2 linked regions of the Flexistipes sp. genome follow. Each later gene encodes a partner of the first gene's protein in a complex. Links are inferred from orthologs where the notes say so. Each region holds a gene or a part of one and is shown on either strand. Other genes may lie near its edges.

Evidence for each region.
Region 2: the proteins of UMU13_RS04000 (region 1) and ccsA are in contact, whole or in part, in a solved structure (PDB 8CE8), measured with the Escherichia coli proteins. The link is inferred for Flexistipes sp. from one-to-one orthologs.

The regions. Positions count from the first base shown.
Region 1 is NZ_JAXKVW010000003.1:193,515-199,624, forward strand. Bases 1-2,883 are described here. They hold UMU13_RS04000 (ABC transporter ATP-binding protein), read left to right. Parts: upstream 1-1,100; coding sequence 1,101-1,667; downstream 1,668-2,883. Other genes in these bases: UMU13_RS03985 (DNA-directed RNA polymerase subunit alpha), read left to right, coding at 1-88; rplQ (50S ribosomal protein L17), read left to right, coding at 89-499; UMU13_RS03995 (ATP-binding cassette domain-containing protein), read left to right, coding at 506-1,093; UMU13_RS04005 (class II aldolase/adducin family protein), read left to right, coding at 1,677-2,231; abc-f (ribosomal protection-like ABC-F family protein), read left to right, coding at 2,235-2,883. In the rest of the region: more of abc-f, read left to right, coding at 2,884-4,064; hemL (glutamate-1-semialdehyde 2,1-aminomutase), read left to right, coding at 4,061-5,326; UMU13_RS04020 (hypothetical protein), read left to right, coding at 5,336-5,665; UMU13_RS04025 (AtpZ/AtpI family protein), read left to right, coding at 5,685-5,933; UMU13_RS04030 (ATP synthase subunit I), read left to right, coding at 5,902-6,110. UniProt on the Escherichia coli protein: Part of the ABC transporter complex CcmAB involved in the biogenesis of c-type cytochromes; once thought to export heme, this seems not to be the case, but its exact role is uncertain. Responsible for energy coupling to the transport system.
Region 2 is NZ_JAXKVW010000001.1:152,104-169,745, reverse strand. The notes cover bases 10,902-13,890. They hold ccsA (cytochrome c biogenesis protein CcsA), read right to left. Parts: upstream 12,738-13,890; coding sequence 12,066-12,737; downstream 10,902-12,065. Other genes in these bases: UMU13_RS00670 (ABC transporter ATP-binding protein), read right to left, coding at 13,430-13,890; UMU13_RS00675 (heme exporter protein CcmB), read right to left, coding at 12,741-13,421; UMU13_RS00685 (CcmD family protein), read right to left, coding at 11,929-12,069; UMU13_RS00690 (ferritin), read left to right, coding at 11,341-11,853; ybgF (tol-pal system protein YbgF), read right to left, coding at 10,902-11,056. Also shown: UMU13_RS00735 (proline--tRNA ligase), read right to left, coding at 1-1,175; UMU13_RS00730 (radical SAM protein), read left to right, coding at 1,306-2,190; UMU13_RS00725 (PAS domain-containing hybrid sensor histidine kinase/response regulator), read left to right, coding at 2,325-4,646; UMU13_RS00720 (AEC family transporter), read right to left, coding at 4,659-5,576; Holliday junction branch migration DNA helicase RuvB, read left to right, coding at 5,922-7,049; DNA repair protein RadA, read left to right, coding at 7,056-8,414; UMU13_RS00705 (enoyl-ACP reductase FabI), read left to right, coding at 8,434-9,198; UMU13_RS00700 (LysM peptidoglycan-binding domain-containing protein), read right to left, coding at 9,296-10,276; more of ybgF, read right to left, coding at 10,280-10,901; more of UMU13_RS00670, read right to left, coding at 13,891-14,137; UMU13_RS00665 (heme lyase CcmF/NrfE family subunit), read right to left, coding at 14,118-16,097; UMU13_RS00660 (M16 family metallopeptidase), read left to right, coding at 16,345-17,610. UniProt on the Escherichia coli protein: Required for the export of heme to the periplasm for the biogenesis of c-type cytochromes.

The sequences.
Region 1 (6,110 bases):
AGTTTTGAGTGAGCTGGGACTGAGCTTAGGAATGGATTTGGAGAGTATCGGTTATACTGAGAAAAATGAATCTGAGGGAGAGGAATAAATGCGTCACAGAATATCCGGAAAAAAGTTAGGTAAATCAACACCACATAGATATGCTATGTTGAGAAACATGGCTAAATCTTTAGTGGAACATGGAAGAATAGAAACAACTGTAGACAGAGCGAAGACTCTCAGACAGTTTGTTGAGCCCTTGATCACACTTGGCAAAAAAGGTGATGTTTCCGCCAGGAGACTCGCTTTAAGACGACTCCCCGATAAAAAAGCGGTTCACAGGATTTTCGATGAAATATCACCTAAATTCAAAAACAGACCGGGTGGATACACCAGGATACTGAAAACTGGATACAGGGAAGGTGATAACGCTAATTCTGCAATAATAGAATTTGTAGAGGATATCAGTACACCCGGGCAATCTTCGGAAAATGAGGAAACTGCAGAAAAAAGTGAATAAGCATATATGAATAAATCAGATATGAAAAGGGGGGTTAAAAGCCCCCCTTTTTTTTTAGAAGCAAAAAATCTGAATTTTTCAAGAAACAATGAAATAATTTTGAAGGATATCAATTTCACCGGCGCTTTTAGTGGAGTCTGTCTTATCAAAGGAATGGTGGGCACAGGCAAAACCACACTTTTGAAATTAATTGCAGATATCTTTGAACCCGATTCCGGCATGGTCTCGCTTAAATATAAAGATGTAGAAAGTACTAAATATTTTGTTCATGCCAACCCCGAATTTAATTTTGTAATGGGAAACGTCCAGGATGAGATTAAAATAGCAGGATTGAACTCTGATAAGTTTGACAGCTACAATAATATGGATATTGATGAATTATCAGGCGGTCAGCTTAAAAAACTATCCGTTTTGATTGCAGTTGAAAGCAATAAGGATATTGTTATAATAGATGAGCCCTTTGAGATGCTTGATGATAATGAAATGATGAATGTCTATGAAACAATAGTGGAGAAATCCGGTAAAAAGGGATTTGTTATTGCTACACATGAAAATATTCTGGATGATGTAGCTGAAGTGATAATTAATCTGTGAGAGATAGATGTATTTTTATGCTGATCAGCTGAGCTTGTCTGCGGATGGGAAAACAATATTTCATGATATTTCTTTTGAGCTTTTAAAAGGCAGTATTACATGTGTTTACGGATGCAATGGTTCCGGAAAAACAGTGTTGCTAAAAACATTATTGGGGCTCATACAACCTGACAGAGGGGAAATTAGAAAGTTTGTTGATAATAATGAAATAGGTGCCTGTCTGCAGTTTCCGGAACACCTTATATATCATTCAACAGTTGAGAAAGAAATCATAAGCTTAACTTCAGACAGAGGATTGGCTGATGAGGTTTTGCAAAATCTGGGGCTGACAGGTAAAAGTACAGTTTCTCCTATGCTTTTAAGTGAGGGGCAAAAAAGACTGATGTTTCTCATGTCGCTGTTTGTTTCGCATACACTGGTTTTTATCGACGAGCCTTTTACATCTCTTGACCGCAGGAGTATTAATTTTATCGCTGATAAAATGAAAGTTTACGCCGGAAATGGTAAAAGCATTCTTTATACCACAAACAGGGTCAGGCAAACTGTTCATGCTGATAAGATTGTTAAATTATAGAGGTTTGTTATGAGAATAGAAGATCAGTTTGTTTTTTATGGCAAAAAATGTGTAGAAGAGGGGATGACAACCTCATTCTTCGGTAATATTTCTTTTTTGCAGGGTGATCTGCTGTATATTACTGCATCAGGAGCTATGCTTGACGATCTGGGACAAAATGATATTTTGCAGCTTAATATTAAAAAGGAATTTCCTGCTGAAAAAAGTGCTTCATCTGAATTGTGTGTTCATCGTAAGATATATGAAAGAACATCTTTTAAAAGCGTAATACACACCCACAGCTTATATACAGTTATTCTTTCAAAGCATGAATCACAACTTTCATTTCAGCTTTCCGAAGTGTTGCCTTTCCTGGAGAACATACCGGTTGTTGAAGGCAGAAGCGGCAGTATGCAGCTGGCTGAGAATGTGGCGTCTGCCGCCGAAAAAAGCTGTCTTGTGGTTGTGAAGGAACATGGTGTATTTGCCCAGGCTTCATCATTGAAAGAAGCCTATGTCAGAATTTCAGCTTTGGAATATGTCAGCAAAAAGACCGTCCTTGAACAGATATATTATCGGGGATGATGTGTGAATGTACTAAATGTTAAGTATATTAATAAAAGCTACGCTGCCGATCCTGTTTTCCGTGATGTTTCGTTTTCTGTTAACAAAGGTGAGAAGGTTGCACTTATCGGACAAAACGGCAGTGGCAAATCCACCCTTTTGAAGATTATTTCCGGGGACATTCCGGCAGATTCCGGTGATATTATTCTGGCCAAGTCATCAAAAATCGCTTCGATCAGCCAGGAAACCTGTTTTAAAGGGACACTGTTTGAGTTTATGACTGAAGATTACAGAGACTTATTAAAGATGGAAACAGAGATGCAGAAGCATCTGACACCTGATGAGCTGGATTCATTAATGCTGAAGTATGAAAAGGAAGGCGGATATGAATATAAAGCAAAAATAAGGACAGTACTTAAAGGTCTCGGTTTTGCAGAATCTGAGTGGGAGAGAGATTTCGGCGAATTATCCGGCGGGGAAAAGATAAGGGGGAAACTTGCAAGAGTATTAGCCGGCAGAGGCGATATTCTGCTGTTGGACGAGCCTACGAACCATCTTGATATCGGTATGATTATCTGGCTGGAAAATTTTATTAAGAATACGGACAAAACAGTTATTTTTGTGAGTCATGACAGAAGATTTATCAGAAATACAGCAACAGGTGTTCTCTATTTGGCTGATAAAAATCTGATGAGTTTTAACTTGAATTATGAAGAATTTGAAAAGCATTTGAATATAGAGATTGAAAAGGGAAGAAAGCAGAAACGTTTAATTGATGACAGGAAAAAAGAGCTTGAAGAGTTTATCAGGAAATACAGGGCAGGTATTAAATCCAAGCAGGTAACAATGAGAGAAAAAATGCTAGATGATTTAGAAAATCAGGAAAAGAGTCTATTTACACCCGAAAAAAACAATACATCATCTTTTGATATAGGCAAAAACAGAGAGGAAAATGCAACGGTCCTTGATGTTACTAAGCTTGGGATAGGTTATGGAAGCGATATTATAAAAGAAAACATTTCCTTTAAATTATACAAAGGAGAAAAAACTGCTCTTATAGGTTCTAATGGCACAGGAAAATCGACTTTTCTGAAAGTGATTGCGGGGCGTATGAAAGGGTTATCCGGTGATTTTTCTCTGGGCAGCAGGGTGCAGGTTGGGTATCTGGATCAGAATTTTGAAAATTTGAATTCGGATCACACTGTCATGGAAGAGCTTCTGAATATGAGCACTGAGCTTGATGTGAATGACGTGCTGAGTACAGCTGCAAGACTTGGGCTTGAAAGTGAAGATATGAATAAAAAAATCGAAGTACTCAGCGGTGGTGAGAAAACCAGGGTTTGTTTTATTAAACTTGTTTTAAAAGGTGCCAACTTTCTTATACTTGATGAGCCTACCAACCATCTGGACATTGAGGGTGTAAAAGCTCTGAAGGAAGCACTGTTGAGGTTTTCCGGTGCAGTTTTGCTTGTTTCCCATGACAGATACTTTCTGGAAGGTATCGCAGATAAATATATAGTATTTAAAGATACAGGCATTTTTGAGGATTATGGCAGTATTGATAATATTATTGAAAAGTATTCTTTGCAGTATCAGTCTGTTAATGATAAGAAAAAACGAGAGAGTAAAAATATTAGTGTTAAAAAGAAACGGGTTAACAATTTTAAAGTGGATCAGGCTAAAGAGATGATCCTGGAGATAGAAGATCAGCTGGAAGAGCTTTATTCGGAAAGAAACGAACTGGAAACGGAATGGGAACGTCTGGCCGAGGTGAATAAAAATATAGATTCTCTTGAAGAAGAATTAATTTATAAGTATGATGAGCTGGAAAAATTAGAAAAGGGGGAAGTATGAATCTTTTTGAAGAATCCAAAAAATATATACCGGGCGGTGTAAACAGTCCGGTAAGGGCTTTTGGTTCTGTTGGTGGAGATCCGGTTTTTATCAAAAGAGCTCATGGTTCTAAAGTGTATGATATCAATGATAAAGAATACCTTGACTATATCTGCTCATGGGGTCCTTTGATTTTAGGCCATGCAGACGAGGATGTGGTTAATGCCGTGGTCAATGCTGCCAAAAATGGTACGAGTTTTGGTGCCCCCACTGAGCTGGAGCTGAAACTTGCAAAAAAAGTTGTGGAAAATGTTCCGTCTATGGATATGGTCCGCATGGTGAACTCAGGCACTGAAGCAGTAATGTCGGCAATCAGAGTGGCAAGGGCATATACCGAAAAGGATAAAATAATAAAATTTGAAGGATGTTATCACGGTCATTCAGACGGTCTGCTTGTTAAAGCCGGCAGTGCGGCACTGACTTTCGGTCAGCCCAGCAGCCCTGGTGTTCCGGATGATTATGCAAAAAATACATTGGTGGCTGAGTATAATAATCTCGATTCAGTTAAAAAGCTGGTGAAAGAAAATAAAGGGGAAGTTGCTGCAGTTATTGTGGAGCCAGTGGCCGGCAATATGGGTGTTGTACTGCCAAAAGACGGTTTTTTGAAAGATTTGGAAGAATTTTGTAAAAATGAAGGTATCCTGCTTATTTTTGATGAAGTAATAACAGGCTTCAGACTTGCTCCCGGCGGGGCAGGTGAATATTTTGGTGTTGATGCTGACCTTACAACGATGGGTAAAATTATAGGAGGAGGTCTTCCTGTTGGTGCCTATGGCGGCAAGAAGGAAATTATGGAGATGGTTTCTCCCACCGGACCAGTTACTCAGGCCGGGACGCTGAGCGGAAATCCATTGGCTATGGCTGCAGGTCTGGCTACTCTTGATAAAGTCTGCGCTCCCGGATTTCATAAAAACTTAGCTGAGAAATCGGAAAAACTTTGGCAGGGAATGCGTGATAATTGCAGAAAACTCAATGTGAATTATGCTTTCAATACTATAGAGTCTATGGGTTGTTTGTTTTTCAAAGAAGGTGAAGTCACCAGTTTTAAAGAGGCTACATCCAGCGATACGGATAAGTTTGCGAAGTTTTTCCACGGGATGTTGAAACAGGGGATTACGATAGCTCCCAGTCAATTTGAGGCTACTTTTGTATCCGATAAACATTCTGATGAAGATATTGAGTACACTATTAAAGCACATTACAATGCGCTTAAAGATTTATAGAAGATTAAGATGAAGCTAGTCCTTATTGTGCTGAACAAAACCGATCTTTTGGAGGAGGTTATTGAATACTTCGTGGAAAAAGATGTGAAGGGCGGTACAGTAATGGATTCGGTAGGTATGGGCAAGATTCTTACATATGATATTCCTATATTTGCTGCTTTTAAAGAGCTCATGGTTGGCAGTAAGGCATCCAATAAGGTTGTTTTTACCACAGTGGAGAATGAGCTTCTGGAAGATTTTATGAGCGGGCTGGATAAAATTATCAATTTCGATGAGCCAGGTACAGGTGTTGCTTTTACGATAGATATAGATAATGCTTACGGGCTTGCTTCAAGATAACGCTGAGAAAGGGATATTGATGAGTAAAGGAAAGTTTGATAAAAATTCCAGACAATGGCTTAACGCAAGTACCATAGGTATTTCCATGGTGCTTGCCATTGTTGTGGGAACCCTTATGGGTGTGTATCTCGATAAATATTTTGGTACCAAACCCTGGCTGACACTTATTTTTATGATTTTGGGAATAATAGCAGGTTTTAAAAATGTTTTTTATTTCTTAAAGAAGACGGATATATATGATAAAAACGATAAAGACGATGAGAATTAAAAAAATCGTAATAATCTCATTGATTTTTTTTGTGATTTTGTATACAGTATTCAAGATTTTCTACAGCGGTACTTTTGCGTTAAGCCTTGCAGCAGGCTGGGCTGTTTCGTTTGGCAATTTTATAGGACTTGCGTTTAAACTGAAGAGCACACTTAACGGTGGATATGCAAAGGCTTT
Region 2 (17,642 bases), on another replicon or contig:
GGGCATTCATCTCCGGGTTCGGCTGTACGGAAATCTCCGAATTGTTTTACTGTGAAATCCTCACCAATATTTACATTTTTCAGATGAACATCTTTTGCATTGCCGCCCACTACAAAGTTTTTTATATATTTTACGGCATTATCGGCATAAATGGGCAAAGGAAGGTTTACAGGGCCTGAAAATCCCATGGCACCGCCTGTGATTTCCTCTATTTCTTTTTCGCTTGCAAAATCCACATTAACAACATCCAGATAGTTTTTTAATTTTACCAGGTTGGCTTCATGATCACCCCTGACCATAAGAGCGACGAAATCTTCAGCAGTTTTCAGTATAAGGGTCTTTACAATTTTGCTGATATTTACACCAAGAAAATTTGCTACCTCCTCCACTGTCTTTTGTCCGGGGGTTTCCACCTGTTGGGAGGGCAATATTTTTTCATCATCTTTAGCGTAGTTGTCTGCAGTGACGGCTTTCTCCATATTTGCAGAATAATCACAACTATTGCAGCTTATCACAAAGTCTTCACCGGTATCGGCAAGCACCATAAATTCATGAGAAAATGATCCTCCAATCGCTCCGGAGTCAGCTTCGACGACTTTGTACTTAAGGTTACAGGCCTCAAAAATTTTACAATACGCAGCGTGCATCTGCTTATAACTTTTTTCGGCAGCCTCATCGTTTATGTCAAAAGAATATGCATCCTTCATTATAAACTCTCTGCCCCTCATAAGGCCGAAACGGGGGCGTACCTCGTCTCTGAATTTTGTTTGTATTTGGTAGAGGTTTAGAGGCAGCTGTTTGTAACTTTTGACACTGTTTCTTACAATATCAGTAATAACTTCCTCATGAGTGGGACCGATGCAGAAGTCCCTGCCATGCCGGTCCTTTATGCGTAAAAGCTCCTTGCCGTAATCCGCCCATCTTCCGCTCTCTCTCCAGAGATCTGCAGAACACACAGCAGGCATCAGCAATTCAACAGCTCCATATTCGTTCATGTATTTTCTCACAATCTGTTCCACTTTTTGAATAACTTTCAACCCTAACGGAAGGTATGAGTATATGCCCGCTGCTGATTTTCTTATCATGCCGGCTCTGAGCATAAGTTTGTGACTTACCACTTCGGCTTCAGCGGGTGTCTCTCTCAGTGTAGGTGTAAAATAGTTTGATAGTCTCATCAGTGTGACTCCGCTTTTTGGCAGATAATAACAGTGCTATGTGATTGATGCAAGAAATTTTAGCCGGTGTTGTTATTTTAGCAATTATGGACTATCTTTTTGTGAAAATACATTATGTGAGAGGAGTAAGATGCATATACCCGAATATTCTTATCCGCTGTACAGACCTCCCAGTGAGGCTAAATCTTTAATATTTCAAATTACAGAAGGGTGCTCGTACAATAAGTGCACCTTTTGCGGAATGTATGTGGATAAAAAATTTCGCATAAAGCCTTTTGAGGAATTTAAATATGAAGTTGACGGAATTCCTGAGTATACAAAAAAGCATATAAAACGCATTTTTCTGGCTGACGGAGATGCTGCTATATATCCGTCCGAAGGTTTGTTAAAAATTCTGGATTATCTGCATGAAAAATTTCCAAACCTGGAAAGTATCCGATCGTATGCAGGTCCGCAGGCTCTTCTGGAAAAAAGTTATTATGACTGGCGTGTAATTTTCAGCAGAAAGCTGGATATGTTGTATTTCGGGCTTGAGAGCGGAAATAATGAAGTTCTCAAAATTATGAACAAAGGTATGGATGCGGATGAAGTAAAAGAAAGAATAAAAGGCCTGCAGGAGATCGGCTTCAATTTTTCTGTAATGGTTATTCTGGGTGCAGGGGGTGTCAAATACACCAGCAGTCATGCGGTGGATTCCGCACGCTGGATCAGTGAAGTAAATCCTAAATACTTAAGTCTGCTCACCCTGTTTCTGCGCAGGGGCAAAAACTATTTTCAATATATTGACACCCCCCGGTTCCGGCATTTGATTGATGAGGCAGCTGAATTTATAGAAAATATCAGAGGTGAGGGAATAATTTTCAGATCGAATCATGTATCAAACCTGTTTTCACTGAAAGGTACTTTGGATAGGGATAAAGACAGGTTACTGGGATACCTTAACGACGTGAGGAGGCATTGTTACAAGAAAGGGGTTTTGGAAAGTTATCCGGATTTTTACCAGGAAAATATATAAAAAACTAAATTGGTATAAATATAAAAACATAAATGATTTGCAGTGTTAAAAGCGGTTATTACGGCAGATTTATTTGACTTAATATTACCAACAGCTTATACTTAATAATATTAATAGCTTACTGCGGGCGAAGGATGAACAATTCGGAAAATTCCAAATATCATGAAAAAGAATACACGCTTAAAGAAATTTTTGATGCCATCCCTCTGCCTTTGTTTTATAAGGATAACGAAGGCCGTTATTTGGGTGTAAACAAGGCTTTTGGAGAATTTTTCGGGCAACCACCAGAAGAACTGGAAGGAAAAACAGTTTTTGACATAGGCCGTGAAGATTTCGCCCGTATTTATTATGAAAAAGACAGTGAATTGTTTAATAATCCGGGAACCCAGCTTTATCAATCCAAATTGAAAGATAATGCAGGCAATGTACACGATGTGATATTTAATAAAGCTACATTTAAAAACAGGAAAGGTGAAATTACAGGAATTGTAGGAATTGTTCAGGATATTACTGAAAGGAAGAAAGCGGAAAGAGAAGTTAATGAGAAACAGCGTCAACTGGAAACCCTTATGTCCAATCTTCCGGGAATGGTCTACAGATGTCTCAATGATTTTGCATGGAGTATGATTTTTGTCAGCGGAGGCAGCTCTAATCTTACAGGTTATAGCCCTGTCGAACTTGAGGAAAATAAAGTGGTCTCATATGGTAACATTATCCATCCCGAAGACCGGGATTCTATATGGGAAGAGGTTCAGCGCTCTATAAAGGAAAATGATAATTTTATAACGAAGTATAGGATAATAACAAAAGGCGGCCAAATCAAATGGGTGTGGGAGCAGGGGGTGCTTGTTGGCCGGAACACAGAAGGCATTGATGTTCTTGAAGGCTATATCACCGATATAACCGAATCCAAAAAATATGAAGATGAGATATATACGTACAAAATCTTTATGGAGGATGCCCCTGATGCTGTTTTTTGGACGCGTAAAGACGGCAGGTTTGCATATGCTAATAAAACTGCGGCCGACAGGTTAGGCTATCCCCGGGATAAATTACAGGAAATGACAATTTTTGATATTGATACGGAACTTGATGAAAAAACGTGGAAAAGTATATGGGAGGAAGTCGATAACAACAGAAATGTGACTATCGAAAGGAGGCACCGAAAAAGCGACGGTACTTTTATGCCTGTGGAAGTTTCCGTGAGAAGTATAGAGTATGCGGGAGAAGTGCTTCATGGAAGTTTTGTCAGAGATATTACCCAAAGGAAAAAAGAGGAAGAAGAACGGCGGATTTTGAACGAACAGCTTAATCAGAGCAGCAAACTTGAAGCTATTGGGCGCCTTGCAGGGGGCATTGCTCATGACTTTAACAATATGCTTAGTGTTATAATGAATTATGCGGAGCTGGGAGTGCTGCAGACAGATAACTCAGATAAGTTTCATGAATATTTTGATGAAATAGGCAAAGCCGCACGCAGTTCGGCGGAAATTACAAACCAGCTGCTCAGTTTTTCCAGAAAGCAGAGTGGTTCTCCCAGAGTTCTTAATTATAATGATACCTTAAAAAATATAATAAATATGCTGAATAAAGTCGTTGGGGAAAATATCCGGCTTGAGTGGCGTAGTGAGCAAGATCTTTGGTATGTTAAAATTGATCCTTCACAGATAAGCCAGATACTGACAAATCTCTGTGTAAATGCGCGTGATGCTATAGGTGAAAATGGAAAAATCGTAATTGAAACCTGTAACGCTCATGTGGACGAGAATTATTGTAACACAAACATGAACTGTAAGCCGGGTGATTATGTAATGCTGTCTGTCAGTGATAACGGAAGCGGCATGAGTAAAGAGATTCAGGAAAAAATTTTCGAACCGTTTTTCACCACCAAAAAAAATGGTGAAGGGACGGGAATAGGTATGGCTACTGTTTACGGTGTAGTTAAGCAGAACGGTGGATTTATAAATATTTACTCCGAACCGGGACATGGTACGACATTTAAAGTTTACCTTCCGAGACAAAAAGAAGAAGATACCCCCATGGATGTAAAGGCAGGAACGGCAGAAGGAAAAGGGGAAAGAATTATGTTTGTTGAAGATGAACCGTCCGTTCTTGCTGTCAGCAGTAAAATGCTGGAAAAGATGAATTATGATGTGATAACTACAATTTCAGCATCTGAAGCTATGGAGAAAGCAAAACAATACCTTAACAGAAATAAAAGTATAGATTTGCTGATTACTGATGTTGTAATGCCTGAAATGAACGGGAAGGAACTGTCATCAAAGCTGTCGAAAATTCATCCGGGGATGAAAACGTTGTTTATATCCGGATACCCCAAAAGTTACATTACCGATAAGGAAATTTCCGAAAATCAGATTTATTTTCTTCAAAAACCTTTTACTGTAGAACTTTTATCGAACAAGGTAAATGAAGTCTTAAATGACGGCAACGAATAGTTTCAGCTAATTTCAGACGAGTACAGCGAGCCAGAAGATGTAAGTAAACAGGGAGAAAACGGTTGATAAAATTATTCCTCCGCTTGCAACATCGGGATCACCGTCCATTGAAGAAGCAAGTACGTAGTTCACCGTGGCAGCAGGTGATGAGAGCATAATAATCAGAACCTGCCCTGTCAGGGAAATTGATTCTGAAAAAGTACTGATTATAAGAAAAGCTGTAAACGGCATTACAAGCAGTTTTATAAGAAGGGTATTGGCAATTAAAAGTTTATTTCCCCTTATCATTTCACGTTTCATAGTAGCTCCGATACACAGCAGAGCCAAGGGAAGCGTAACTCCGGTTAAAAGACTGAGACTTTTATCTATAAAGTAATAAAACTCTATTTTTGCCAGAGAAAAAACTATCCCCAAAATACAGCCGATTGCCAGGGGGTTTAAAAGTGTATTTTTAATAAAGGTCCACATCCGGACTTTTTTGGAAGAATTCAGTGACAGGGAAATTATGGAAAGAAGATTTACCAAAGGTACGATAAATGCCATGAGAAGGCTCGCAATCATCAATCCTTCATCGCCGAAAGCGTAATAACTTACGGGGAGTCCCATATATGCATAATTTGCCCGGAAATTGTTCATGGCAAACGTCCCCAGCTGCTTTTTGCCGACATGAAAAATTCTGCCCACTATAAAACTCAGCAGAAAAATACTGAAAACCGTTACGCACATTACCAGAAAAATATTTAAATTGAACGAAGTGTATATCTCGGCCTGGGCAATTTTGTAAAAAAGAAGCGCAGGAAGTAAAACAAAAAAAATCAGCCGGTTTGAGGCATTGATGAAATCGGGTTTAATAAGATTGAAGAGGGACAGAATTTTTCCCAGTGCCAAAACAATAAATATCGGTGAAACAATAGAAAGTAAATGCAGCATAACATTGTGCCCTTTATAAATAGTTAATATACAGAAGATATCTTACTACTCTATAAAATAAAAGCAAAAAATTTCATACCATTAAAAGAGTGAGATAGTTAAGTAGTGAGAAAGGGAGATGGAGAAGTAGTAATTTGTTGAGTGTCAGGAGGCTTACTTAGCGCTTCTCATCCTCCAACACAGTTTTTACATATGCAAATAATTTGGAGGGCGTCAAAAACATAGGACGTTGCAATTTATATTATTTGTTGGTATTTTATGTTACATATATTTATCAGTCTAAAAACTGGTGCAAAATGTTCGGCGAAAATTTGTATCAGAGCATAAACTTAGTAAGGAGTTTTGATGAGTTCCGGTGATCCGCAATTTCCTTTAGGGCCTGACGAAGATAAAACAGCGAGGAATGAAATATTCTCCAAAGAGAGGCTTGAAGAAGATTTGAATATAACCCGCCCGGCGCCGGACGGACAGACGATCAGGCCGAAGATTCTGGATGAATATGTGGGACAGACTAAAATCAAGGAAAATCTCAGGGTTTTTCTGGAGGCCACAAAAAACAGAAATGAAAGCCTGGATCATTGTCTTTTTTACGGTCCGCCCGGTCTTGGTAAAACCACTCTGGCTTCAATAATAGCCAACGAGCTTGGAGTAAATATTAAGGCGACAAGCGGACCTGTTATAGAAAAACCCGGAGATTTAGCCGCTGTTCTGACAAATTTGTCAGAAGGTGATGTGCTCTTCATCGATGAAATTCACAGGCTGCATTCCAGTGTAGAGGAGATTCTTTATCCCGCGATGGAAGACTTCCAGCTTGATATAATTATCGGTCAGGGGCCTGCTGCCAGAACTATCAAGATAGATCTTGAAAATTTTACACTTATCGGAGCTACTACCCGTATGGGGCTTCTCACTTCCCCACTTAGAGACAGGTTTGGTATGATTTTCAGACTGGAATTTTATCAGGATGATGAGTTGAAGGAAATAATTAAGCGGGCATCGAAAATTATGGAGATAGATGTAGAAGAAGATGCGGCAGCTGAAATAGCCAGAAGGTGCCGGGGGACTCCGAGGGTGGCCCACCGTCTTTTAAGAAGGATAAGGGACTTTGCCGATGTTTATAATAACGGGATTATTGAAAAAGGAATAGCAAAGCATGGTCTTGACAGGCTGGAGATAGACGTAATAGGGCTGGATACATCCGACAGAAGGTACCTTAAGTCAATAATAGAGAAGTACGAAGGCGGGCCGGTGGGCGTTGATACAATTGCTGCCACATTGTCGGAAGAGAAGGATACCATAGAAGATGTTATCGAGCCTTTTCTTATTTACTGCGGCTTTATTAAGAAGACTCCCAGAGGCAGAGTTGCTGCCATCAAAGCCTACGAGCATCTTAATATTAAGAGACGGGAAAAACAGATTACAGTTGACGATCTGCTGAATGATACGGAATATAATAACGGAGAACAGGAATAGCAGCTGATGGCAAAAGTAAAAACTAATTATGTTTGTAATCAATGCGGATATATTACTCCGAAATGGTCTGGCAGGTGCCCCGAATGCGGCAGCTGGGGCAGTTTTGAAGAAAAATTTCCTGAAAAATCTTCTGAGTCAGCAAGGAGTAAAAAAGAGCCGGATATAAAAAAACTGAAGGATGTTGGCGGTATTGAGGTCAGCAGGTTTAAAACCGGTCTTGTGGAGCTTGACCAGGTGCTCGGAGGAGGGTGTGTAAAAGGGTCTGTAGTGCTGGTGGGAGGTGAACCCGGAGTTGGTAAGTCAACGATTATGCTTCAGGTAACATCGGTCTTTTCGTCAGGAAATATGGATGTACTATACGTTTCCTCGGAAGAGTCACGCTCCCAGATAAAGTTAAGGGCGGACAGGCTGCATTTAAAAGACTTAGATTTTGATATAATAAGTACCAATGATTTTGATGAAGTAGAAGCAGCTATCAGCAGCCATGATTATAATTTCCTTGTGCTGGACTCCGTACAGACTATTGCATCGGATGACTTAAAATCGCCTGCCGGTACAGTGAGTCAGGTGAAATATATTACTTATAATCTTGTAGAATTTGCAAAATCTACCGGTTTGACAGTTTTTATTGTTGGGCAGGTGACTAAAGAGGGGGCTATTGCTGGTCCGAAGATTCTTGAACATCTGGTTGATACCGTTCTTTATTTCGAGGGTGATTATTCCAAAGGTGTGCGCATATTAAGAGCTGTGAAAAACCGGTTTGGCTCAACAAATGAGGTGGGGCTTTTTGAAATGCGTAATGAAGGGCTGGTTGAAATCAGCGGGTTTGACTTTTTGGAAAATACCGACAACAGTGCCGGTAAAATAATGACATGTGTAATGGAGGGAACCAGAGCGTTTCTCATAGAAATTCAGGCTTTGGTCAGCAGCACATACTTTAACTTTCCCAAAAGAAATGCCAACGGTTTTGATTTAAACAGACTCCAGATGCTTTTGGCAATTGTGGAAAAAAGATGCGGAATCAACTTGTCGGGTGCAGATGTTTTTCTTAACGTTGCCGGAGGTCTGAAGGTAAACGAAACCTCCGCCGATCTGGCAATCTGTGCTTGTCTTATATCATCTTTTAAAGATACTCTTCCGCCCGAAAGTTCACTTTTTATAGGAGAGGTTGGCTTGACAGGGGAAGTCAGGCTGCCTGGCAACATTGACAGCAGATTAAAAGAAGCTGCAAAATTCGGCATCAAGACGGTTTTTATGCCCTCAGGCGATACCAAAAAGCAGGATATTAGCAAAAATGACAAAATAACCGGTGGTTTGGAAATAATAAATATTAATTATGTGAATGAAATTATAGAATATATATAGTGCTAAAACGGAGGTAATTATGGATTTAAAAGGTAAAAAGGCATTGATTTTCGGCGTTGCGAATCAAAAATCGATTGCTTACTCGATAGCAAAAAAGCTTAAAGAGCATGGGGTTGAGCTGGGATTTACCTATGCCGGTGAACAGCTGCAGAGAAGGGTTGAACCACTTTCTGAAGAGTTAGGAGGAGCATTTTGCGTAAAATGTGATGTTACTGATGATGCAGATATAGAAAAGACTTTCAAAACAGTCTCTGATAAATTCGGACATATCGATATTCTTGTTCATGCTGTGGCTTATGCTCCGGCCGATGATCTGAAGGGAAGATTCGTGGATACAAGCAGGGAAGGATTCAAAACTGCCATGGAAATAAGCGTCTTTTCTTTGGTTAATTTGGCAAAGCATGCTGAGCCTTTTATGAGTGAAGGCTCCACTATTATTACAATGACCTACTACGGCTCAGAGAAAGTTGTGAAAAATTACAATGTAATGGGAGTTGCAAAAGCTGCTTTGGAATCATCTGTAAGATATCTGGCTAATGAGCTTGGAGAAAAAGGAATAAGGGTAAATGCTATTTCAGCCGGTCCGATAAAAACACTTGCTGCAAGTGGTATTTCCGGCTTTAAAACAATTCTTGCCTGTATTGAGGAAAAATCGCCATTAAGAAGAAATATAACCGGGGATGATGTGGCGAATACTTCCCTTTATTTGTGCAGTGAGTTGTCCAGCGGAGTTACAGGTGAGGTAATATATGTTGACAGTGGATATAATATACTGGGGATATAAACTTAAAAGATTATTCAGCTTTTAGTTCGTATTTAAAAGACTCCGCCAGGATGGGCGGAGTCTTAAAGTTTGTCTGAAAAAGGTACTTTTTAAAAATTTATCTTATTGCAACTTTGTGCAGAATTACTTTGTTACCTTGTGATATTTCTTTTCTGCTGTCTATTATTTGAGCAGTTGAAGTATTTTTGCCGGAATGAATAATCTGTATCGTTGCTATTTTCACGTTCCTGATGTACCCGTCTTCTTCAATCTTTTGAACCACATTCAGAACATCGCCCTCTTTTACATTGTCTTCATAGCCAAGGTTAATGATACACCTGTACCCCTCTCCGGATATACGCATATTATTGGTCATAAAAAGTATAGAGCCTGTTATGTCTGAGTTTACAACTTTGTAGCCGGATGGTTCCGGAAATGAAAAATCCCTGTACCTGTCTGCCAGAAATGTTTTTTCTATCGGCTCAAAAGCATCCGTTATCTTCACAACCGAAGTTTTGTCCTCCACTTTGGTAACTGTGCCTACTCCGGCGGTTTTGTATATTATGCCGTAAGGTGTTTCCTGCTCAACGCTGTATATAGTAAGTTTATCTCCGGTGTTGATATCCCCCCGCCCGGCATTGATACGCACAATGTTGTTAGTTGCCACAAATGTTCTTTCCAGTTCGTTTGCAAGAAGTTCAAAAGACGGTCTTTCCGCCATTATAAGCTCAAGGTTATCTATATTTTGAAAGTCAACGCTGTAGTAAGAGAGCTTGGACTCATAGGCTTTACTCTTTTTGGAAACATTGTCTAAACCGTAGCTGTCCGAAGTAAGTTTTATTAATGAAGTATTATCAGCCAGATGATAGCTTTTTCCGCCGAAGAGGATGGGGATTACAAGTTTGTCTTCCGGAAATATAAGATCGGGATCATTAATATAGGTATTATACTTCCAGATAATTGGCCACTGGAAATTATTGTCGTAAAATTCCCCTGCAATATCCCACAAAGTATCGCCCTTTTCTATAATATACTTTTGCTGAGCAGAGGCTGCAGTAAAGGTGAAAAATATGCACATCAATAAAATTATTCTAAACATACTTTACTCCCACTTTGCCAAAAATTCCTTTGCTCTTGCAGCTACGCCGGAAGCCGGGAATTTTTGGGTAAGTTCTTTAAGTATTTTGACAGCTTCATTCCTGTTGCCAAGTTCATTATAAGCCAGCCCCATTTTAAGATAGCCGGCAGGAACTTTATTGCCGTCAGGGTATTCCCTGATCATTTGTTTAATATTCTCGATAGCCTTGTTGTAATTGTTTTGAGAGTAATAAGTTTCAGCTATCCAGTATTTTGCGTTGTCCGAAAGGCTGTCTTTGGGGTATAATGAAAGAAATTCATTAAATTTCTGCCTGCTTTCGTAATATTTACCTGATTTGAAAAGTTCATAGGCATAGCTGTACAGACTGCCTTTATCTGAAAATTTGTCTTCAATAATAACTATTTGATTGTCAGTCTGCTCAGCGGATTCATTTTTCGCATTCTGTGTTTGATTGTCTTCAGACATAATTTTATTATCTCCGGACTGCACAACAGGTTTCGATGTTTCCAAACGCTCTTTTGTCATCGAAATTTCATTAGTCAGATAGGTGACATCATTGTTAATATCTGAGATTGCCTGGGAATTTGTGTTTATTTTTGTTTTATTTACAGTGATTTTTCTGTCAAGCTCATCATTTTCCATTTTAAGATTGGCTATTGATTTTTGCAGATCCACTATTTCCTGATTCATAGCACTGATACTATTATTAAGAGCCTGGTTTTTAGGCGCACATGAAACAAAAACAATTAAAATTGGCAGAACTATCAAGATACGTTTCATAAATTTATCCCTCCAACATTTTTTTTACATTTTAAACGGATATTCAGAATAGTTTGTAAACAGATAAATCCTGACTGAAGAAGATTTTTTTCCGTTATCATCATAAATCCTTAAATAAATTTTTACCACACAATTATTGCAAATTCAATCCTGTGAGAAAGTTTCATAATATATTATATCGATTATGGTAAAAATTTACAATAAATTATGAAAATTTCTATAAATAAGGGTTAAATTATGTTATAAATTAATACTGCTAAACAGCAAAGGTAAAGGAGGATTTTATGATAAGCAAAAAAATGGAGCAGGCGCTTAATAAACAGCTGAATAATGAGTTTTTCTCGGCATATCTGTATCTTGCTATGTCAGCCTGGAGCGAAAACAGAGGACTTAAAGGCTTTGCCAACTGGTTTTATGTGCAGTACCAGGAGGAAAATTTCCACGCAATGAAATTCTATACTTACCTTCTTGACCAGGGTGCTGAAGTTGATCTGTTGAAGATTGATAAGCCGGAAACCAAATTTTCTTCATCTCTTGAAGTTTTTGAGAAAACACTTGAACACGAGCAGTTTATTACAAAAAGTATTTACGAGCTTGTGGATTTAGCACTCAGTGAGAAAGATCATGCTACAAACGCATTTTTACAGTGGTTCATCACTGAGCAGGTGGAAGAGGAAGCATCTGTCAATGAGATAATCGACAACTTAAAACTTGTGGACGGTCAGGGTAACGGTATTTTTATGATAGACAAAGAGCTTGGTACCAGGACATTTACTCAGGCTGATGCCGGACAGTAAAAACTGAATTTTATTTTAGGGTGTGGGGCACAACCTTATTGTGCCCCTTTGTTATATGTTTGAATGAACAATTCTTTACGGTTCTTTCGTTTCAGATTCAAGCTTGTCCAGCTTTAACTTTAATTCTTTCATTTTGCCGTTCAGCTTAAGAATATATCCGAAGATGGCAGCCCAAATTACCATGTATGCACTAAATAAAAACCAAAAATTCTTCATATTTCCCCCTTGTTTGAAGCGATTTTTTCATATCTGCGAAACATATGTTTTACTATCACGGTCTTGACCATCATCATTATGTACAGCAGTGTAAAAGCAAAAATGGATACAAAAAGAGCTGTAAGCATTTCAGGGGCAAGACCACCGCCGCCTTTCTGGAGTACATTCGGATGAATTGTTCTCCACCATCTTATTGAAAAGAATACTATGGGAACATCGATAAATCCAATAATGCCGAGAGCAGCTGAAAATTTTGCTCTTTTATCTTCTTCATCCAAAAATTTTCGCAGCATCAAGTAGCCCACATAGATAAACCACAGAATTAACGTTGTCGTTAATCGGGGGTCCCATGTCCACCATGTTCCCCAAATAGGTTTCGCCCATATCGGACCTGTAATCAAGACTATGGTACAGAAGATAATTCCGATTTCTGCAGAACCGGAGGCAATGTCATCAAAGATGTATCTATTTGTAAAAAGCACAAAAAAGCTGCAGATAAATGTTACAAAGAAGGCAAAAAAGCTTATCCAGGCAGATGCGACGTGAAAGTAAAAAATCTTCTGAATCGGGCCCATAACATTCTCAACCGGTGCGTAGATAAAGGCAAAATAAAGCCCCAGAGCAACGGCCAGAAAAGTCAGAGCATCAATTAGAGCATTTAGTTTCATACACTACTCCTCTACTATGTAATCGAAAATTGCAAAAATAACAGCGGTAAAAATTACGTCAAACGCTCCGATCAGTTTCAGCCATTTATAAGATTCGGCTACATCTTCTCCCAGTATATATATATTCATACACTGAATTCCGGCAAGTATGATTGGTATCATAAGGGGCAAAAGCAGCAAAGGGAGCATTATTTCCCGGGTTTTTGTTTTTACCGAGATTAATGAAAAAAGTGTCCCCAAAACCGCGAAACCGTATGTGCCAAGTGCAAGCACTACAATACTCATCAGGGAGTTGGCAAAGATATTAATATTATAAAAGACCATAAAAATGGGCACTGTAATTATTTCCATAATTATGAGAAAGAGAAAATTGGAAAACACTTTACCGAAAAAAACGGCACTTCTGTCAACCGGCGCTAAAAGAAGTGCATTCAGATTGCCGCCGGTGATTTCGTTCAGCATTGATTTATTGAGCCCCAGTACGCCTGAAAATATTATTGCCATCCACAGGATACCGCCAACAAGATTGTCTTTGTATGCGGCCCCCGGTTCAAAGATAAAGCTGAAAACGATAACCACAAGAAGTGAAAAGAGAAGCATGGAGACCACCACTTCCTTTGATTTCAATTCCAGTAGCAGGTCTTTTTCAACAATATTAAAAACAGTCTTGAGATAGTTTTTCATAAATAAACCTACGACACCTTGGCTAAATATATGTCTTCAAACTCGTATTCGGGGATATTTACCTTATCATCAAAAAATACGATTTTTCCCCTTTTCATAATGGCAACTTTGGAAGCTAAGTCGTAGCCTCGGTTAAGATTGTGAGTTACCATAATGATTGTCTTGCTGTGATTAAACTGTTCTTTGAGTATATTTGAAAGTATGTAAGATGCATGTTGATCAAGGCCGGTATAGGGCTCATCCAGGAGAATGATTTCAGGATCATGCAGAAGACTTCTCGCTATAGAGAGCCTTTGTAGCATTCCTCTTGAAAAATTTCTGACATAATCGCTCTTTCTGTCTGACAGTTCCACTTTATTCAGAATATCATCAATTTTCTTGTCTACTTCCTTTAGTCCGTATAGCTTACCGTAAAATTTCAGATTAGCCTCGGCAGACAGGTTTTCATACAGAAAAGGCTGATGTGAAATGACTCCGAAATTTCTTCTGAAATCGTTGGGCAGATCACCAAGCTTTATTCCGTCAAAAAAAATCTGACCTGAACTCGGCCTTGTCTGCGATGACAGAACCTTAAGGAGTGTGGATTTTCCTGCCCCGTTGGGACCGAATATAGAGAGAAATTCACCTCTGTCCAAATAAAAGGAGACCTTTTTTAAGGCCTCCAGATATCCGTATCTTTTAGTAATCTCATCAAGCTTAATTAGTTTTGATGTCACTATCTTTCCTTTTGTAGCTGATTGTGTACAGTCCGCCTGTAACCATCAGGGCGCAACCTATCCAAATCCATACTATAAACGGTTCATAGATAGCCTGTATGCCGATCACATTATCAGGTTTTGAATAAGAAGCAAGTATCAAATATAAATCACCTCCTGCTTTGGTGTAAATTGCAACCTCTGCAAAGGGCTGTTCGTTGTTTTTATAAAAACGTCTTTCCGGCGTCATTGTAACCTTGTAGCTCCCGTTCTTTTTTACATCCACAGGTGCATAAACGGAGACGTAATTCTTTCTCTCCTGCACTTTAAGATTTCCCACAAAGAGTTCAAAATCAGGTGTGATCCCTGTTAAAATTTCTGCTTTCCCGGCAGGCAGCGAATTTTTAAGTGATTGGTGCATATCAATTGTATTTCCCGGAGAAACCACTTTGTCTATTTTAACATTATAAAATGAAGAAGCTATAACCCCGTAAGCCATAATCATAACGCCAAGATGAATAATTAATCCTCCGTAAAATCTTCTGTTTCTGAAAATTATTCCTGCACCATTTTTTCTCATGCCGTTAAAAAACTGCAGAAGGATGGTAAACAGTGAGAACGAAGCAAAAGCGAAGAGTACAAGGGGGATAATTTTTGTATATCCGTATGCGTAAATTCCTGCGGTGGCCAGTACCATGAAAATAAGTGACGGCCAAAGTGCCTTTATGCTGGATTTGAGTCCGTTACGGCCGTATGGAACCAACGGGCAAATGCCGCTGAGTACGAGAATAGCCATAAAAAAAGGAATTGATACCTTGTTGTAATACGGTATGCCCACGCTGAGTTTTGAGCCGGCCAATTGAGAGAAAATCGGCAGGGTCGTACCAAAAAACACTACTGCCATAAGACCTACAAAAAGCCAGTTTGTGACAAAGAAGAGCCCTTCTTTGGAGGAAATGGTAAATTCACCTTCGTCTTTGATTTCATCTTTGCTTTTGAAAAGAAAATAGAGAAAAGCTCCGGTTGTTATAACGATAAACCATAGAAAAAAGCTTCCCAAAGAAGATTTGCCGAAACTGTGAACGGAATCGATGACACCGCTTCTTGTGAGAAAAGTACCGAAAATGCACAGCTCGAATGTCACCAGAATCAAAGCATATGTCCAGATTTTTAACTTATGTTTTCTTTCCAGCATTACAGCGGAATGCAGAAACGCTGTTGCAGTAAACCAGGGAAGCAGGGACGCGTTTTCCACAGGATCCCATGCCCAGTATCCGCCCCAGCCGAGCTCCACATAAGCCCACTGACCGCCAAGAACAATACCGATTGTAAGAAAAATCCAGGTTATTAACGACCATTTTCTTGTATCTTTTACCCAAAACCCCGTCCTGTCAGCTGTTAGAAAAGAAGCGACAGCATGACCCAACGGTATTGTGAATCCCACGAAACCAAGATAAAGGGTGGGAGGATGGTACAGCATCCCGGGATTCTGCAACAATGGATTCATGCCCATTCCGTCATTGGGGAAGAAATTGAGTTCTTTAAACGGATTGACTAGAAACGTGGTTAAAAGATAGAAAAAGGTTGAAGTTATTATCATGGTAAGCAGTACAGAGCTTTTGTACTTCAGAGAATAGTTTCGTATGCGGTAGAGTTCTATAACTGCGAATACACTGACGAGCCAACCCCAGAAAAAAAGGGATCCGGCCTGACCTGCCCACCATGCACTTATTTTGTAAATCATGGGCAGTGCCCTGTCAGTATATTGGGCCACATATTCCATTTTGAAATAGCCGGTGGCGAGGGCATATATCAGGACAAGGGTGGCAGCTGAAATCAGCCCGGCCTGAACAAGGAGAAGGCTGTTCGCCGTTTTCCCGTATAATTCGGAATTTTTATTAATACTTATTATGTAACAGATTATTCCTCCAATGCCGGCAAATAATCCTGCCAATTGCAATAAAAAACCAATACTACCCACATTTCACCTCTCTATTGTTTTCATAGTAGATAGCAGAATTTTTTTAAAGTTCAAGAAATTTAAAATGTGTATAAATATCCGTATATATTGATAACATTTAAGATGTCCGGCTGAGCAGAAAAAGTTCTTCTGAACTAAACAATTCCTTGTTTATCTTTTATTGCAGAAATTTGTGAAATAAGAAGCACGTTGACTGCAGGGTGTGTTTAATGATAGATTTGTATACAGGTGTAATAAGGATAATTTTATGAAAAAAATCTCAATAATCCTATTTGTCGTAGTAATGACTTCGGTCACAACTTTTGCAGGTGAGAAAAATATGCTTAAAAATAACGGAATGTTTATAACAAATAAACTTGAGCAGAGTGATATTATTTCTCTGAATGTTTTCATTAAAGGCGGCTTATTTGCAGAAAGTGAAGCCGATAACGGTATAGGAACTCTCTTTTCAGACGTATGGCTGAAAAGCGGAGATCTTATGAGTAAAGTGGAGTTTTACGGGGGCAATATAGATGCCGGTGTAGCCAGCGACTACTTTGAGTTTCAGATATCCATGCTTAAGGATGATTTTATTAAGATTTTGCCGTGCCTGAAAAAACTCTTTAATGATCCGGATTTCAGCAACGAAATTTTTGAAAGGGAAAAGGGATTGTTGATAAAAGAGATAAAAAGTATGAAAGACAGTCCGAGTAAAGTTGCTGTGGAGAAATTAGGCGAACTGACCTATGGTGACTTTCCCTATGAACTTTCCACTACCGGGCAGGTGGATTCTGTAAAAAACTTAAGTTTTAAAGATATAAGAAAGTATTATGAAAAAACTTTTAAGGGCAGTAATTTTATAATTTCCCTGGCAGGAGATTTTTCTGATTTGATCCGATCAAAAACGGAAAATGTGTTTGAAGGCTTGCCGGAAGGGAAACCTGTAAATATAAATTGCAAGGGTTCCGGTATCAGCCGTTCAGTTTATGAAGAAGAAGCTTATCCCCGAATAAGGCAGGCAAAACTATATGTGGCTTACGATGCTCCGTCTGCGGCCGATAAAAGATATTTATCGACAAAAGTCCTGACTGAGATAATGGGCGGCGGGATGAGTTCGTATTACTTTAATATTTTAAGACAGCAGAAAGGCTATGCTTATGCTGTCGGTGCTTTTTATCCTTCCCGGCTGTGTTCTTCCCGCTATATTACTTTTATCGGTCTGGATTATGACAATGTAAAGAAGGCTGTGGAAGATATAAAAGAGATTAACGCACAATCTGTGGAAATGATTACAGGTGAAGATGTAGAGAACGCAAAAAATTATATTTTAGGCAGGATTCTTTCAGAATCCCAATCCACCCAGAAAACCAGCTGGTATGCTGCATTTTTCGCGAATCTCGGCCTGGGGCATAACTACTTTGAGCAGTACATTGAGAATCTTAGGAATGTTAGTCTTAAAGACGTTCAGAATGCTGCTGAGGGACTTTTTAACAGAAAAAACACAACGTTTGTTTTAAAGCCTGAAAATAACTGAATATTTGCAATTAAGCATACACGTATATAGGT